Regions from separate parts of the Roseovarius ramblicola genome, predicted to be linked through region 2. Evidence: riboswitches for the same ligand, from Rfam matches in the RefSeq annotation. Region 2 holds a riboswitch; the other holds the start of a gene.
The links. Region 2 has a riboswitch for cobalamin ahead of ACFFU4_RS09495 (hypothetical protein). Riboswitches for the same ligand answer to the same signal wherever they lie in the genome.
Positions count from the first base shown of each region.

Region 1: another riboswitch for cobalamin. It lies ahead of ACFFU4_RS01245 (TonB-dependent receptor plug domain-containing protein); the one in region 2 lies ahead of ACFFU4_RS09495 (hypothetical protein).

Region 1 covers NZ_JBHMEC010000002.1:128,453-135,849, reverse strand. Annotated here, with positions in the region: gene ppk2 (polyphosphate kinase 2) at 1-94, opposite strand, end outside; gene ACFFU4_RS01255 (ETC complex I subunit) at 274-585, opposite strand; gene ACFFU4_RS01250 (ABC transporter transmembrane domain-containing protein) at 658-2,454, opposite strand; cobalamin riboswitch at 2,610-2,818, shown strand; gene ACFFU4_RS01245 (TonB-dependent receptor plug domain-containing protein) at 2,957-4,789, shown strand; gene ACFFU4_RS01240 (ABC transporter substrate-binding protein) at 4,830-5,615, shown strand; gene ACFFU4_RS01235 (FecCD family ABC transporter permease) at 5,612-6,595, shown strand; gene ACFFU4_RS01230 (ABC transporter ATP-binding protein) at 6,592-7,350, shown strand; gene ACFFU4_RS01225 (adenosylcobinamide amidohydrolase) at 7,347-7,397, shown strand, end outside.
Region 2 covers NZ_JBHMEC010000015.1:177,460-184,856, forward strand. Annotated here, with positions in the region: gene ACFFU4_RS09465 (ASKHA domain-containing protein) at 1-1,845, shown strand, start outside; partial or broken gene ACFFU4_RS09470 (hypothetical protein) at 1,956-2,162, opposite strand; gene serB (phosphoserine phosphatase SerB) at 2,350-3,237, shown strand; gene ACFFU4_RS09480 (EF-hand domain-containing protein) at 3,268-3,519, opposite strand; gene ACFFU4_RS09485 (L,D-transpeptidase family protein) at 3,932-4,426, opposite strand; gene ACFFU4_RS09490 (DUF1127 domain-containing protein) at 4,683-4,946, shown strand; gene ACFFU4_RS09495 (hypothetical protein) at 5,167-5,454, opposite strand; cobalamin riboswitch at 5,547-5,747, opposite strand; gene ACFFU4_RS09500 (heavy metal translocating P-type ATPase) at 5,873-7,397, shown strand, end outside.

The DNA.
Region 1 (7,397 bases), on a different contig from region 2:
CTTCGTCATGCGTGTCCGCCGCTTCCGGAGCGGTGGCAGGTCCGGCGAGCGGCTCTGCCGTGGACTCGATGTCCTTGGCGGCGGTATCGGTCATGTCGGGCTCCCTCGTCACTGTTGATTTTGTGACGCCCAGTCTAACGTTTACGCGCCTCCCGCGCCTTGATGCGTGTCAATGGAGGACGGTCGCCGCCGAAAATGCACTGGTCCCGCGCCCCGGTCGGGGGCGGCGGCGGGCCGCGAAAAGGGAAAGAGCGGAATGGCCTGCGGGACGCCTCAGTGGGTCCAGACCTGCCGCCGCCGGGGCGAGAAATTCTCGGCATAGCCGCCGGGGCGGATGTTGGGCTTGCGCGTGTGCGGCTCCTGAACCACGGCGTCGATGCCGTGCTCCCTGGCGTAGTGCAGCGCCGCCTCCTTGCTGTCGAAGCGCAGCCGCACCTGCGCCTGCGTGTCGGCGTTCGAGGTCCAGCCCATCAGCGGGTCGATCTCGCGCGCGGTCTCGGACACGAATTCCAGCACCCATTTCTGTGTGTTGGCGACGCCCGATTGCGTGGCGGTCCGGGCGGGTTTGTAGATGCGTGCGCGCATGGGACTCTCCGAAACTGTCACTCGCCGTTATTCCAGATTGCCGCGCTCGCGGCAAGGGACCGTTCGCCGCGGTCAGGCCGCGACGCCGTCGGTGAACTGCAACCGCGCCAGCCGCGCATAGAGCCCGTTTTCCGCCACCAGGCTGTCATGCGTGCCCTGCGCCACGATGCGGCCCTGGTCCATCACCACGATGCGGTCGGCCTTTTTCACCGTGGCGAGCCGGTGCGCCACGATGATCGTGGTACGCGTCTGCGCCATCGTCTCGACGGCGGTCTGCACCGCGCGCTCGCTCTCGGCGTCAAGCGCGCTCGTCGCCTCGTCCAGCAGCAGCACCGGCGCATCGCGCAGGATCGCGCGGGCGATGGCGATGCGCTGTTTCTGCCCGCCCGACAGCATCACCCCGCGCTCGCCCACATAGGTGTCGTAGCCCTCGGGCAGCCGCGCGATGAAATCATGCGCATTGGCCGCACGCGCCGCCGCCTCGATCTCGGCATCGCTCGCGCCGAGACGGCCAAAGCGGATATTCTCGCGCGCCGAGGCGGCAAAGATCACCGGGTCCTGCGGCACGAGGGCCAGATCGGCGCGGAAATCGTGCCGCGCCATGTCCCCGAGCGGCACGCCGTCAAGCGTGATGCGCCCCTCATCCGGGTCATAGAACCGCTGGATAAGCTGAATGACAGAGGTCTTGCCCGCCCCCGAGGGCCCCACCAGCGCCACCGTCTCGCCGGGCCTGATGCTCAGGCTGAAATCGTCGAGCGCCGGGGTCTCGGGCCGCGCGGGATAGGCAAAGCGCACCGCGTCAAAGGCGATCTCGCCACGTACCGGGCGCGGCACCGCCACCGGTGCGCCCGGATCCTTGACCGGATCGTCGGCGCGCAGCAGCTCCACCAGCCGCTCGGTCGCGCCCGCCGCGCGCTGCAACTCGCCCCAGATTTCCGACAGCGCCGCCACCGCGCCCGCCACCATCACCGCGTAGATCACGAATTGCACCAGGCTGCCGGCGCTCATGTCGCCCGCGCGCACATCGCGCGCCCCGATCCACAGCACACCGACGATGCCTGTGAACACGAGGAAAATGACGATCACCGTCATCAGCGCGCGGGTATTCACCCGCCGCCGCGCGGCTTCATAGCTGCGCTCGGTGATGTCGCCGAACCGCGCCCGGCTCTCGCGCTCATGGGTGAACGCCTGCACCGTCTGCACCGACATGAGCGCCTCGGAGGCGTTGCCGGAACTGTTGGCGATCCAGTCCTGGTTCTCGCGGCTGAGCCCGCGCAGACGCCGGCCAAGCACCAGGATCGGCACGATCACCAGCGGCACGATCAACAACACCATCCCGGTCAGCTTGGCCGAGGTCAACAGCATCAGCACCATGCCGCCCGCGAACAGCAGCAGGTTGCGCAGCGCGATCGACACCGACGAGCCGATCACCGACTGGATCAGCGTGGTGTCGGTGGTGATCCGGCTCAGCACTTCGCCGGTCATCACCCGCTCGTAGAACGCCGGGCTCATGCCGATCACCCGGTCGAACACCGCCTTGCGGATATCGGCCACCACCCGTTCGCCCAGCCGCGACACCAGCAGATAGCGCAGCCCCGTACCCAGTGCCAGCAGCGCCGCGAAAAAGAGCGCCGCGCCAAAATACTGATCGAGAAGCGCGCCGTCCTCGCCGCCGAAATTGTCCACCACCCGGCGCACCGCCATCGGCAGGACCAGCGCCGCGGCGGCGGTCAGCACCAGCGCGGCGAAGGCGGCGGCCAGCAGCACGCGATACGGGCGCAGGAACGGCCAGAGCTCGGCCATCGCGCGCAGCCGCTTCGATTTCTCGCGATCCAGAAGATCGGCCCCTTTATCGGCCCTGCGCACCATGTCCGTCTACTCCGTCCCGTTCGCACCGGTTCTTGGCGAGTAGGGCGCGCGGGGTCAAGTGCCCCGAATGGTCGCAGGGGACATGGCATGGAAAACCGCATCGCATGCGCGCGGCGGCAGCGGCGATTATCTCTTGCGCGAATCCGGTTTCGGGCGTATCGCGGGACTGCTTCGGTCCGGGAAACATCCCGGGCAATAGGGAATACGGTGCGATCCCCGAAATGGATCAATTCCGTGACTGCCCCCGCAACTGTAAGCGGCGAGCGAGGCCGGAACATGCCACTGCACCCCCGAAGGGGTATGGGAAGGCCCGGCCAAGCGACGACCCGCAAGTCAGGAGACCTGCCGAAGTGATCACCCTATCCGGGCGCGGGGCGCGCCGTGGATAACGGACCTTTCCGTAGTGGTGGCGCTTTCACCGTCTGCGGAGGGGGCATGTCCTTTCCAATGACCGAGCCGATGGAAAACACGATGCCGCATACCGGTATTCTGGGGACATGACATGAAATATCTCGCAAGCTGCGCCCTCTGCGCGCTCGCCACCACCCCTGCAATCGCACAGGAGGCGTTCGATCTCGACACGATCACCGTGATCGCCAACCAGACACGCACAGCGCTCGAACGCAGCGGCTCTACCGTCGAGGTGCTGTCTGACACCGAGGTCCGCACCGCGCCCACCAACCGCCTCGGCGACCGCCTCGCCTTCGAGCCGGGGGTTTCCGCCTCGGCCACGGGCCCGCTCGGCACCGCCTCGACCGTCCGTATCCGCGGCCTCGGCGGCTCTTACGTGCCGGTGCTGATCGACGGCATCGACGTGACCGATCCGGCCGGCACCGGCGGCGGCTTCGATTTCGGCGGGATGACCAATGCGGGGCTGGGCCGGATCGAGGTGCTCAAGGGCTCGCAATCGGCGCGCTTCGGCCAGAACGCCGTCGGCGGCGTCATCAATATCCAGAGCCTGCGACCCACCGAAGATGGCGTCCACGGCTTTGCCGAGGCCCAGGCCGGGAGCTACGATTTCCGCCGCGGCGTGCTCGGCCTCACCGCCCGCACCGACCGCACCGACCTGTCCTTCTCCGTCAGCCGCACCGAAACCAACGGCTTTTCCGCCTCCGCCGCTGGCACCGAGGATGACGGGTTCGACGCGACACAGGCCAGCCTCTACGCCCGCCACCAGGTGTCGGACATGGTCGCGGTCGGCCTGAGCGGCCTTTACATCGACGCGACCCTCGAATTCGATGAGGGTGCCGCCGCGGGCGACGGCCCGCCCCCGTTCAACGAACGCACCGACCGCGAGACCGCGGGCCTGCGCGCCTTCGCCGAGCTTGAGACCGGGGCCGTCAGCCATGATCTCGCCGTCAGCTATTTCGACACCGAACGCCAGACATCGGACAATTTCGGCGGCCGCCGCTTCAAGGGCGAGCGCCGCCGCGTCGAATATCGCGGCAGCTACGATCCGGGCGGGATGTGGACGCTCAATTTCGGCGGCGATTACGAGGAAGAGGAGGATATCACCCAGACCGTCGACATCACCGGCGTGCAGGCGGAACTGCTGTTCGCCCCCATCGACGCCCTCGATCTCGCGTTTTCGGTCCGCAACGACGACCATTCCGAGTTTGCCTCCGAACTGTCCTCGCGCGCCGCATTGGCGTGGCGGATGCGCGAGGACCTGATCCTGCGCGCCTCGGCCTCCGACGGCTTCCGCGCGCCCGCCCTGATCGAGCTTGACCCGAGCTTCGGCGATCCCGCTTTCGAGCCGGAGACCAGCACCAGCTACGATCTCGGGCTCGAAAAACGCCTCGCCGGGGGCGGCTTCCTGCGCGGCACGCTGTTCTACACCGAGATCGACGGCCAGATATTCTTCGACAGCAACTCCACCGGTTGCCAATCTTTCGCCGACTTCGGCTTTCCCGGCTGTTTCGAGACCCGCGATTTCGAGGCGAGTGGCGTGGAGTTGTCGGCGGAAGTGCCGATCAACGCCTATCTGACGCTCAACGCGGCCTATACCTTCACCGACGCCGACGCAGGCGACACCCGGGCCTCGCGGGTGCCCCGGCACGACGCCCTGATCGCGCTCGCGACACAGATCACGCCGGACCTCGACGCGCAGTTCACGCTCCAGCATGTCGCCGATTCGGAGCCGTCGGAATTCGCGCCGGCCATGAACAAGGTGGGCGACTACACCCTGTTCCACGTCAACGCCACCTACGCGGTCACCGACAGCGTCGATGCCTTCCTCCGCGTGGAAAACCTCTTCGACGAGGATTACGAGACGGCGGGCGGGTTCAACACCGCCGGGCGGTCCGCCTATGCGGGGCTGCGTGCGTCCTTCTAGGCTCATAGCGCTCGGCCTGGCCCTCGCGCTCGCGGGGGCCATGGCGCGCGCGGGCGCGGATCCGGCCCACGCCCCGGATCGCGTGGTGTCGATCAACCTGTGCACCGATCAGCTCGCCATGATGCTGGCCGCCCCGGGACAGCTCGTCTCGGTCTCCGACCTCGCCACCGATCCGCACAGCTCGGCGATGGCCCGCGAGGCGCGCGCCTACCGGGTCAACCACGGCCGCGCCGAGGAGGTCTACCTGCTCGATCCCGACCTCGTGCTCGCCGGGGCCTATACCGATCCGGCGACCGTGGGGATGCTGCGTCGTCTGGGGCTGCGGGTGGTGCAGTTCGACACCGCCCGTTCGCTTGCCGACACCCGCGACCGCATCGCAGGAATGGCCCGCGTTCTGGACCGCGAGGCGGCGGGCGCGGCTCTCATCGGGGATTTCGACGCGCGGCTCGCCGCGCTGCGCGCCCCCGACGCCCGCCACAGCGCCGCGCTTTATCACCCCAACGGCTACAGCCTCGGCGCGGGCACCCTGTCGGACGACATCCTGCGCGCCGCCGGGTTCGAAAACGTGGCCCGCTCCCTCGGCCTGCGCGGCGGCGGCACGGTGGTGCTGGAACAACTGGTGATGGCCGCGCCCGACCTGCTGATCCGCGGCACGCCCCTGCCCGGCGCCTCGCGCTCCGAGGCGGTGATGACCCACCCGGCGCTGGCCGCGCTCACCGCCCGCACGGCGGGCCTGCGCATCACCTCGCCCGACTGGATCTGCGGCACGCCGCATGTTCTGGACGCGGTGCAAACGCTCACCACCGCACGCGAGGGCCTGGAATGAAGCGCCTCGCCCTCGCCCTCTCGGCGCTCACCGCCGCACTGTTCCTCGCCTCGCTCGCCGTGGGCCCGGCGGGCATCGGCGCGACCGACGGCCTCGCCGCGCTGATCCTCGGCGGCGACGGGCCCGCGCCGCTGGTGATGCGCGAGATTCGCCTGCCGCGCGCACTGCTGGGCGTGATGATCGGGGCGAGCCTCGGGCTTTCAGGCGCGGCCCTGCAAGGCTACCTGCGCAACCCGCTGGCCGAGCCGGGGCTGATCGGCGTGTCGGGCAGCGCGGCGCTGGGCGCGGTGCTGGCCATCCATACCGGGCTGGCCGCGGCCACCACGCTCGCCCTGCCGGTGGCGGCGCTGGCGGGCGCGGGCACCGGCGTGCTTCTGATCCTGATGCTGGCCGGGCCGCGCGGCGGGTCGATCACGCTGATCCTCGCCGGGATCGCCATCTCGGCGCTCGCCGCCGCGCTCACCTCGCTTGTGCTCAACCTCTCGCCCAACCCCTATGCCGCCTCGGAAATCGTGTTCTGGATGATGGGCTCGCTCGCCGACCGCTCGATGACCCATGTCTGGCTGGCGCTGCCCTTGATGCTGGCGGGCGGCGCGGCGCTGCTGACGCTGGGGCGCGGGCTCGACGCGCTGACGCTGGGCGAGGACGCCGCCGAGGCGATGGGCCTGCGCCTCGCCCGCCTGCGGCTGACGCTGGTGCTGGGCACGGCGGCGATGGTCGGATCGGCGGTGGCGGTGGCCGGCGCCATCGGCTTTGTCGGCCTCGTGGTGCCGCACCTGCTGCGGCCCCTCGTCGGCGCGCGGCCCTCGCGACTCCTGTGGGCCTCGGCCCTCGGGGGGGCGGCGATGGTGCTGGCCGCCGACATCGCCGTGCGCCTCGTCCTGCCCGAGCGCGACCTGAAACTCGGCGTGCTCACCGCCATCGTCGGCGCGCCGCTGTTCCTGCACCTGATCTACAAGACGCGGGGGGCGCAGGCATGACGCTCTTGTCCCTCGATGACCTGTCGGTGCGCCTGCGCGCGCGCGCGATCCTCACCGGCGTCACGCTCGACGTGGCCGAGGGCGAGTTCGTCGGCCTGATCGGCCCCAACGGCGCGGGCAAGACCACGCTGATGCGCGCCGCCCTCGGCCTCCTGCCCCACGAGGGCCGCAGCAGCCTCGCCGCCCTGCCGCCCGCGGCGCGGGGCCGCGCGGCGGCGTGGATGCCGCAGGCGCGCGACATCGCCTGGCCGGTCACGGTGGAAACGCTGGTGGCGCTGGGCCGCACGCCGCATCTCGGCGGCTGGCAGGGGATGGGGGCCGCCGACCGCGCCCATGTCGACACGGCGCTCGCCACGATGGGGCTGGAGCCTCTGCGCCACCGCACCGCCACGCGGCTGTCGGGGGGCGAGCAGGCGATGGCCCTCATCGCCCGCGCGCTGGCGCAGGAGACGCCGCTCGTGATGGCCGACGAGCCCATTGCCGGGCTCGACCCGGCCAACCAGATCGCCACCATGCAGGTCTTTGCCCGGCTCGCGGGCGAGGGTCGCGCGGTGATTGCCTCGCTGCACGACCTCGGGCTGGCGGCGCGCCACTGCACGCGCCTCATCCTGCTGGGCGAGGGCGGCATCGCCGCCGACGGGACACCGGCAGAGGTGCTCACCCCCGACAACCTCGCCCGCATCTTCCATGTCAGCGCGCATTACGCCACCACGCCGCAAGGCCCCGTCTTTCAGCCGCTCGAGGTGATCCGATGACCGCACCCCGCCTGGATCCGCCCCGCCTGGATCCGCCCCGCCTCGAT
Region 2 (7,397 bases):
GATGCGCTGTCGGAGTGGAACAAGGTCGAGGAACGCTATGACCAGAAGCGCGGGCTGAAGCCGGGGCGTCGTCTCGGCTGTCAGGCGCAGGTGATGGGCGACGTGGTGATCGACGTGCCGGCCGAATCCCAGGTCCACAAGCAGGTGGTGCGCAAGGCCGCCTCGGCCCGGGTGATCGAGATGGATCCGGCGACCAAGCTCTATTTCGTGGAGGTCGAGGAGGCCGACATGCACGAGCCCACCGGCGATCTGGAGCGGCTGGCGCGGGCGCTGAAAGCGGAGTGGGGCATCGACGCCATCCGCGCCGATCTGACGCTCCTCTCAAAGCTGCAACCGGTGCTGCGCAAGGGCAAGTATCAGGTGACCGTGGCGCTGCATCGCGGCCATGCCGGGGACGCCGCACAGGTGCTCGAAATCTGGCCGGGGCTGCATGAGGACGGGCTTTACGGGCTGGCCATCGACCTTGGCTCCACCACCGTCGCCGCGCATCTCACGGATCTGGTGACCGGCGAGGTCAAGGCGTCCTCGGGCATCATGAACCCGCAGATCCGCTTTGGCGAGGATCTGATGAGCCGGGTCAGCTATTCGATGATGAACCCCGGCGGCGACAAGGAAATGACCGCCGCCGTGCGCGACGCGATCAACACGCTGGCCGAGGAGATCGCCAAGGAGGCGGAGATTGATGCGAACCTGATCGTCGAGACGGTCTTTGTCTGCAACCCGGTGATGCACCACCTTCTGCTGGGCATCGACCCGGTGGAACTGGGGCAGGCACCGTTTGCGCTCGCGACCTCAAGCAGCATGACCTTGGGTGCCAAGGAGCTTGACCTTGCCGCCATCAACCCGCGCGCGCAGGTCTATATCCTGCCCTGCATCGCGGGCCATGTGGGGGCCGATTGCGCCGCCGTGGCGCTCAGCGAAGAGCCGGGCAAGTCCGAGGATCTGGCGCTCATCGTCGACGTGGGCACCAATGCCGAGATCCTGCTGGGCGACAAGACCCGCGTTCTGGCCTGTTCCTCGCCCACCGGTCCGGCGTTCGAGGGTGCGCAGATTTCCAGCGGTCAGCGCGCGGCCCCGGGGGCGATCGAGGCGATCCGCATCGACCCCACGACCAAGGAGCCGCGCTTTCGCGTCATCGGCTGTGACAAGTGGTCGGACGAGGACGGCTTCGACGACGAGGTCGGCGAAGGCGGCATCACAGGCATCTGCGGATCGGGCATCATCGAGGCGGTGGCGGAACTGCGCATGGCGGGGCTGCTGGACGAGAGCGGGCTGCTCGGATCGGCCGAGGCCACCGGCACGCCGCGCATGATCCCCGAGGGGCGCACGCATTCCTATCTCATCCATGACAGCACAGAGCATGGCGGGCCGCGTGTGACCGTGACCCAGGGCGATATCCGCGCCATCCAGCTTGCCAAATCCGCGCTCTATGCGGGCGCACGCCTGCTGATGGACGAACGCGGCGTGGACAAGGTGGATCGCGTGGTGCTGGCCGGGGCCTTTGGCGCGCATATCTCGCCCCTGCACGCGATGGTGCTGGGCATGATCCCCGATGTGCCGCTGGACAAGGTGACATCTGCGGGTAATGCCGCCGGAACAGGCGCGCGCATCGCGCTTTGCAACGTCGCCGCGCGGCGCGAGATCGAGCGCGTGGTGGGCGAGATCACCAAGGTCGAGACCGCGATCGAGCCGAAATTCCAGGAGCATTTCGTTGCGGCGAACGCCATCCCGCACAAGACCGACCCGTTCCCGGAACTGGCCAGGATCGTGCCGTTGCCCAGCCCGTCCTTCAACACCCATGGCGATGGCAGCGACGGCGGGCGGCGCAAGCGCAGGCGGGGCTGAGGCCCCGGCATGTCACCGCAAACGCCGTGATCGCAGCGGTTTTCGGATATCACCGGTGACAACCGCTGGCGCGCGACGCTCCAACGGCTTGGTTTCGCACGCTCAAGGGTTCAGGAGCGGTTCCTACCCTTGAGCAACATGCTCCGGAATTTTGGCCCCATCCGATCAAGGGGTTCGGCGGTGCCGGGGGTGGCGGATTGATCGCCTTGCGGGGGGCGACTGACCATGTGCGCCCGGTTCCGCGCCAACCCGCGGCATCGGCTTTTCAGGCAGCCAGACTGACGCGCCCCCACCCGAAAGGGATGCTCGACCTTTGCCGTGCCGGTTTCCTGCACTTTGCACCACCGCGTCGATCCCGGCGAGCAACCGTTCCCGCCGCACCCGCGTTCGGCGGCTCAGCCTGACACGGGCGGGATCGACAAGGCGGGATGAGCGCATCGGGGGTCTTTCCCCGTCGCGGAAACGGCGCTAGACCGCCGACACCTGCCCAACCGGAGGGACCCGATGCACATTGCCACGCTGATCGCGCCGCCCGGCACCCTCGATCCCGCGCTGGTCGCGGCGCTGCAAGGCGCATGGGGCGGCGGCGACGCGGTCTGGCTGTCGCCCGACGAGGCGGCGGAATTCACGCTGCCCCAGGTGCCCGGCAACCGCGAGGAGGTCTGGCGGAACCTGCAGGTTCAGGGCGTGGACCTTGCGGTTCAGCCGGCCGAGGGGCGGCGCAAGACCATGCTGCTGGCCGACATGGACAGCACCATGATCCGCCAGGAATGTATCGACGAACTGGCCGAGGTGGCGGGCGTGGGCGCGCATGTCCGCGACATCACCGCCCGCGCGATGAACGGCGAGCTGGATTTCGAGGGCGCGCTGCTCGAACGGGTCGCGCTCCTGAAGGGTCTGCCGGAAACGGTGATCGCCAACGTACTGGCGAGCCGCATCACGCTCATGCCCGGCGGCGCTGCGCTGGTGGCGACGATGCGCGCGCAGGGCGGGTACGCCGCGCTGGTCTCGGGCGGGTTCACGGCCTTTACCGCGGCCATCGCGGCGCGGCTCGGCTTTGACGAGCACCGCGCCAACACCCTGCTGACCGAAGGCGGGCTTCTCACCGGCGATGTCGCCCGGCCCATCCTCGGGCGCGAGGCCAAGGTCGCGGCGCTGGCCGGGATCACCGCCCGGCTCGGGATATCGGAACGGGATGTGATCGCGGTCGGAGACGGGGCCAACGACCTCGGCATGCTGGGCCGCGCGGGCACCGGGGTGGCGCTCCATGCCAAGCCCTCGGTCGCCGCGCAATGCGACATCCGCATCCATCACGGAGACCTCACGGCGCTGCTCTACCTTCAGGGTTACGCGCGGGGGGATTTCGTCGCACCTGACCGGGACGGGCAATAGCCCGCCCCGGCGGGGGAGTAACCGGAAAGATCAGCCTTCGCTCGACGACAGGACGCCTGCGTCCTGCGCGGCGGCAAACTCTTCCTCACTGAGCACGCCGTCGGCGTCGGCGTCTGCCTCCATGAAGGCCTCTACCGGTGCGTCGGGCATGGCGTCCTGGAATTCGGACATGGTGACGTAGCCATCCCCGTCGGCATCCGCGCTCGTGAATTCGGCCGCCTGCGCGGTGGCAGGCAGGGCAAGCGTCAGGGCGAAACCTGCGGCAAGCGTTGTCTTGGTCATCTCGATAATCCTTTCGTTTCAGGTTCCCGGACAGCGCCGTTGCGCCGCCGTGAGCGGATCATGGAACGCACCCCCGAAATTGTCGCCATGCACTGAGAAGATCCTGAAAAACATGCGGAAATCAGCCAGAACCCGCGCGCCGCATCGGCGGGCCTTCGCTCCCCTGCCGGATCGCGCGGAAAGCCGCGCGCGCGGCTGACCGTTTCAGGCGGATCGCCGCGCGAAACGCCGACCTGCGCCGGTAGGTGGAACATCGCCGAGGGTCGATTCGCGCGACTCAGGCCGACGCAGAAGCAAACCTGATCGCGCCATGCAGGTGAGCTCTGCCGATCTGATGCGCCTCGCCTTGCAGCGGGCGGTCGGGGTGGACGACCGCCGGTCCCGTTGTGCGGATATTCGGTGCGCCGATCCGTTAGCGCACGATCAGCCGCGTCCCGTGGCGGATCGCCGCCGCGATTCTGCGCAGGTGACGGGGATCGAGCGCGATGCAGCCCGCCGTGGGATAAACCGGCCTGCGCCAGCGGTGCACGAAGATGCACGAGCCGCGCCCGCGCGCGGCGCGCGGCCAGTTCCAGTCGGTCACGATCACCAGGTCATAAAGCGGATCGGCGCGGCACAGGACTTCGTGACTATGGGGATAGGGCGCGCGCACCATGAGGTTGTAATCCTCGTGGCCCGGATCGTCGGACCACAGGTCGCCGGGCCGGATCGGTACCGCCCAGTCCGCGGGTCGCGCCATGCGGTCGGGGCGGTAGAGCATCCCGACGATCCGGTGGATGCCGGTGGGCGTGGCACCATCGCCCTCGCGCTTGTCGCACGCAATACCGCCGCGCCCGATGGTGCAGGGGTAGCGCCGCCCGCCAAAGCGCAGCCCGGTGGGCGTGAGAACGAGATCGCGCGGTGTCATGCCCCTTGCTACCATGTGCCGCTGCCCGGTCCAGAGATTTTCGCGGCGAACATGACGTTTACGCCGCAATGCAGCGAGACGGGATTTTTCAAAGCTGCGCAACAGGGCATCAGGATGTGATGAAAAACTCCGCGATTGCCTGACGTTAAGTCACTTTCCGCCATGCGTTTTCTGCATGGCAGAAATGTTCATCGAGGTATTGTGCAAGTGCAGAAACCGGCTATCTTTGGTTCAAGCGAGGCCGGACAGAGCGGCCTTGAAGGGCGAAAGCGAAAAAGATCGCAAGGGAAAGAAAATGGCACGGTCGATCGTCACGCAACATGGCAGCGCAGGCACGGTGTGGAGCGAACTCCGCGCCACCGCTCATGCCGCAACGCAGCATGCGTCGGCCTGGATGGCCTATCGCCGGACGGTGCGCGAGCTTTCCGGTCTGAGCAACCGCGATCTGGCCGACTTGGGCCTGCATCGCAGCGAAATTCGCCGGGTCGCGCGCGATTCGGTCTACGGCGCAAGGCGCTGAACGGAATGCGGGTGCGCCTCTCCTCCTCCCTGGCGCATTCGTGACGGTCACGGGTCCCCTCTCCTCCTCCCTGGGACCCGGGGCCAGACGACAGGGTCGCGAACACGGTCCTGCAAGATAGCGGACGGTCTCCTCCTCCTCCCTGAGGCCGGAAGCGAAAGAGAACGGCGGCACCCTCCTCCTCCCTGGTGTCGCCGTTTTTCTTTTCCCCCGCATGATTTCAGTTGAGCAGCTCCGCGCGCCGCACGCGGGCGGCCCGGCGGCGGACGGCGCCGCCTGTCAACGACCTGCTGGCCTCGTGCAGACAGCCGACGAAGGCGCGCGCCGCCGCGCTTTGGGCGTCGCGGGCAGCCGGCGTTTCAAGTGCGTCGCGGGCCATGCGCGCGGTCACCGGGCCCGGCGCGGCAAGCACCCATTCGAGAAAGCCATGCCGCGCAGCGGCCAGCGCCTGCGCGCCCTCGGTCGGGCTGTTCTCGAGCGCGCCGATGATACGTGTGACATCCGTCATGATCTGGTCTCCCCGGCCACACCCCGGGCCGGATGGGGCAGAGGGCGGGGCGATGGCGCGGGGCACGCACAAACGCCCGCATCGCCCACCGCGATTCGACGTGGACCATGGCTGGTTTCCGGGCTTGGGTGGCGGGCCGCGGGCCCATGCGCGAGGCACCTTCCCGGGCCGCTCCCGGCCCAGTGGCATAACGCCTCGTCGCCCACCCTTACCGTTGCGGGGGCAGCGCCGGTCTCTCACCGGCTTCCCAATTCTCCACCCCATGGGGTGGCACCATGACGTGCACAGGCTAACACCGGGCCTCGCTCCCGCAAGCGCAAAGGCGAAGATCGCGAGACGAAAAGCGGCACTGGGCTTGACCTTCCAGTTACGGGAATCCCTATCTATCGTTCAAACACCCAGGGAACGGAGCATCGACATGGCCGAGAGCCGCCAGATCAGGATTTACCTCGACGGGCTGACCTGCGCGAGCTGCGTGCGCCGCGCCGAGGCGGCGCTCACCGCGCTCGACGGGGTGACCCGCGCCGAGGTCAGCCTCGCGGATGCCTCCGCCCGGATCGACGCGACGGACACGGTCGCGATGCCCGAAATCGCAGCGGCGCTCGACGCTGCGGGCTATCCGCTGCGCCGCGCCGAGACGGGGCTCTCGGTGGACAAGATGTCCTGCGCGTCCTGCGTGGGGCGGGTCGAGGCGGCGCTGGCCGCCGTACCGGGCGTGCTCGACGTGCGGGTGAACCTCGCCACCGAAAGCGCGCGGGTGATCCATGCCGAGGGTGTGGTCACGGCGGACGACCTCGCGGCAGCGGCGGGCGACGCGGGCTATCCGGCGACGGTGACGCAGGGCGGAGAATCGCGCGACGCGACCACGCGCAAGCAGGGTGAGGCGCGCGACATGGCCCGGCGCACGGGTCTGGCGGCGGTGCTGGCGCTGCCCGTCTTCGTACTGGAAATGGGCGGCCACGCCATCCCTGCGCTGCATCAGCTCATCGCCGACACGGTGGGGATGCAGGCAAGCTGGGTGCTGCAATTCCTGCTCACCACGCTGGTGCTGGCCGGGCCGGGCCGCGGCTTCTACCGCACGGGTATCCCGGCGCTCCTGCGCGGCGCGCCGGACATGAACAGCCTCGTGGCACTGGGCACCGGGGCCGCCTACGGCTATTCGGTGGTGGCGACCTTCCTGCCCGGATTGCTGCCCGAGGCGGTGCGCGCCGTCTATTTCGAGGCGGCGGCGGTGATCGTGGTGCTGATCCTGCTGGGCCGCTGGCTGGAGGCGCGGGCCAAGGGCCGCACCGGCGCGGCGATCGAGCGGTTGATGGGGCTGCAGGCACGCACTGCGCGGGTGATGCGCGACGGCACGGCCGAAGAGGTGGAGATCGACGCCATCGTGCCCGGCGATATCGTGCTCGTGCGCCCCGGAGAGCGTATCCCCGTGGATGGCGAGGTGACCGAGGGCAGCGCCCATGTCGACGAGAGCATGATCACCGGCGAGCCGGTCCCGGTGGCCAAGTCCGCGGGCGACGCCGTGACCGGCGGCACCGTCAACGGCGCGGGCAGCCTCGATCTGCGCGCGACGCGGGTGGGGGCCGACACCACGCTGTCGCAGATCATCCGCATGGTCGAGGAGGCACAGGGTGCCAAGCTGCCGATTCAGGGCATGGTGGACCGGATCACGCTGTGGTTCGTCCCCGCGGTGATGGCGGTGGCGGCGCTGACGGTGGCGGTGTGGCTCGCCGTCGGCCCCGATCCGGCGCTGACGCTGGCGCTGGTGGCGGGCGTGTCGGTGCTGATCATCGCCTGCCCCTGCGCGATGGGGTTGGCGACCCCCACCTCGATCATGGTGGGCACGGGGCGCGCGGCGGACATGGGCGTGCTGTTTCGCAAGGGCGACGCGTTGCAGGCGCTCGCGGGCATCCGCACCGTGGCGCTCGACAAGACCGGCACCG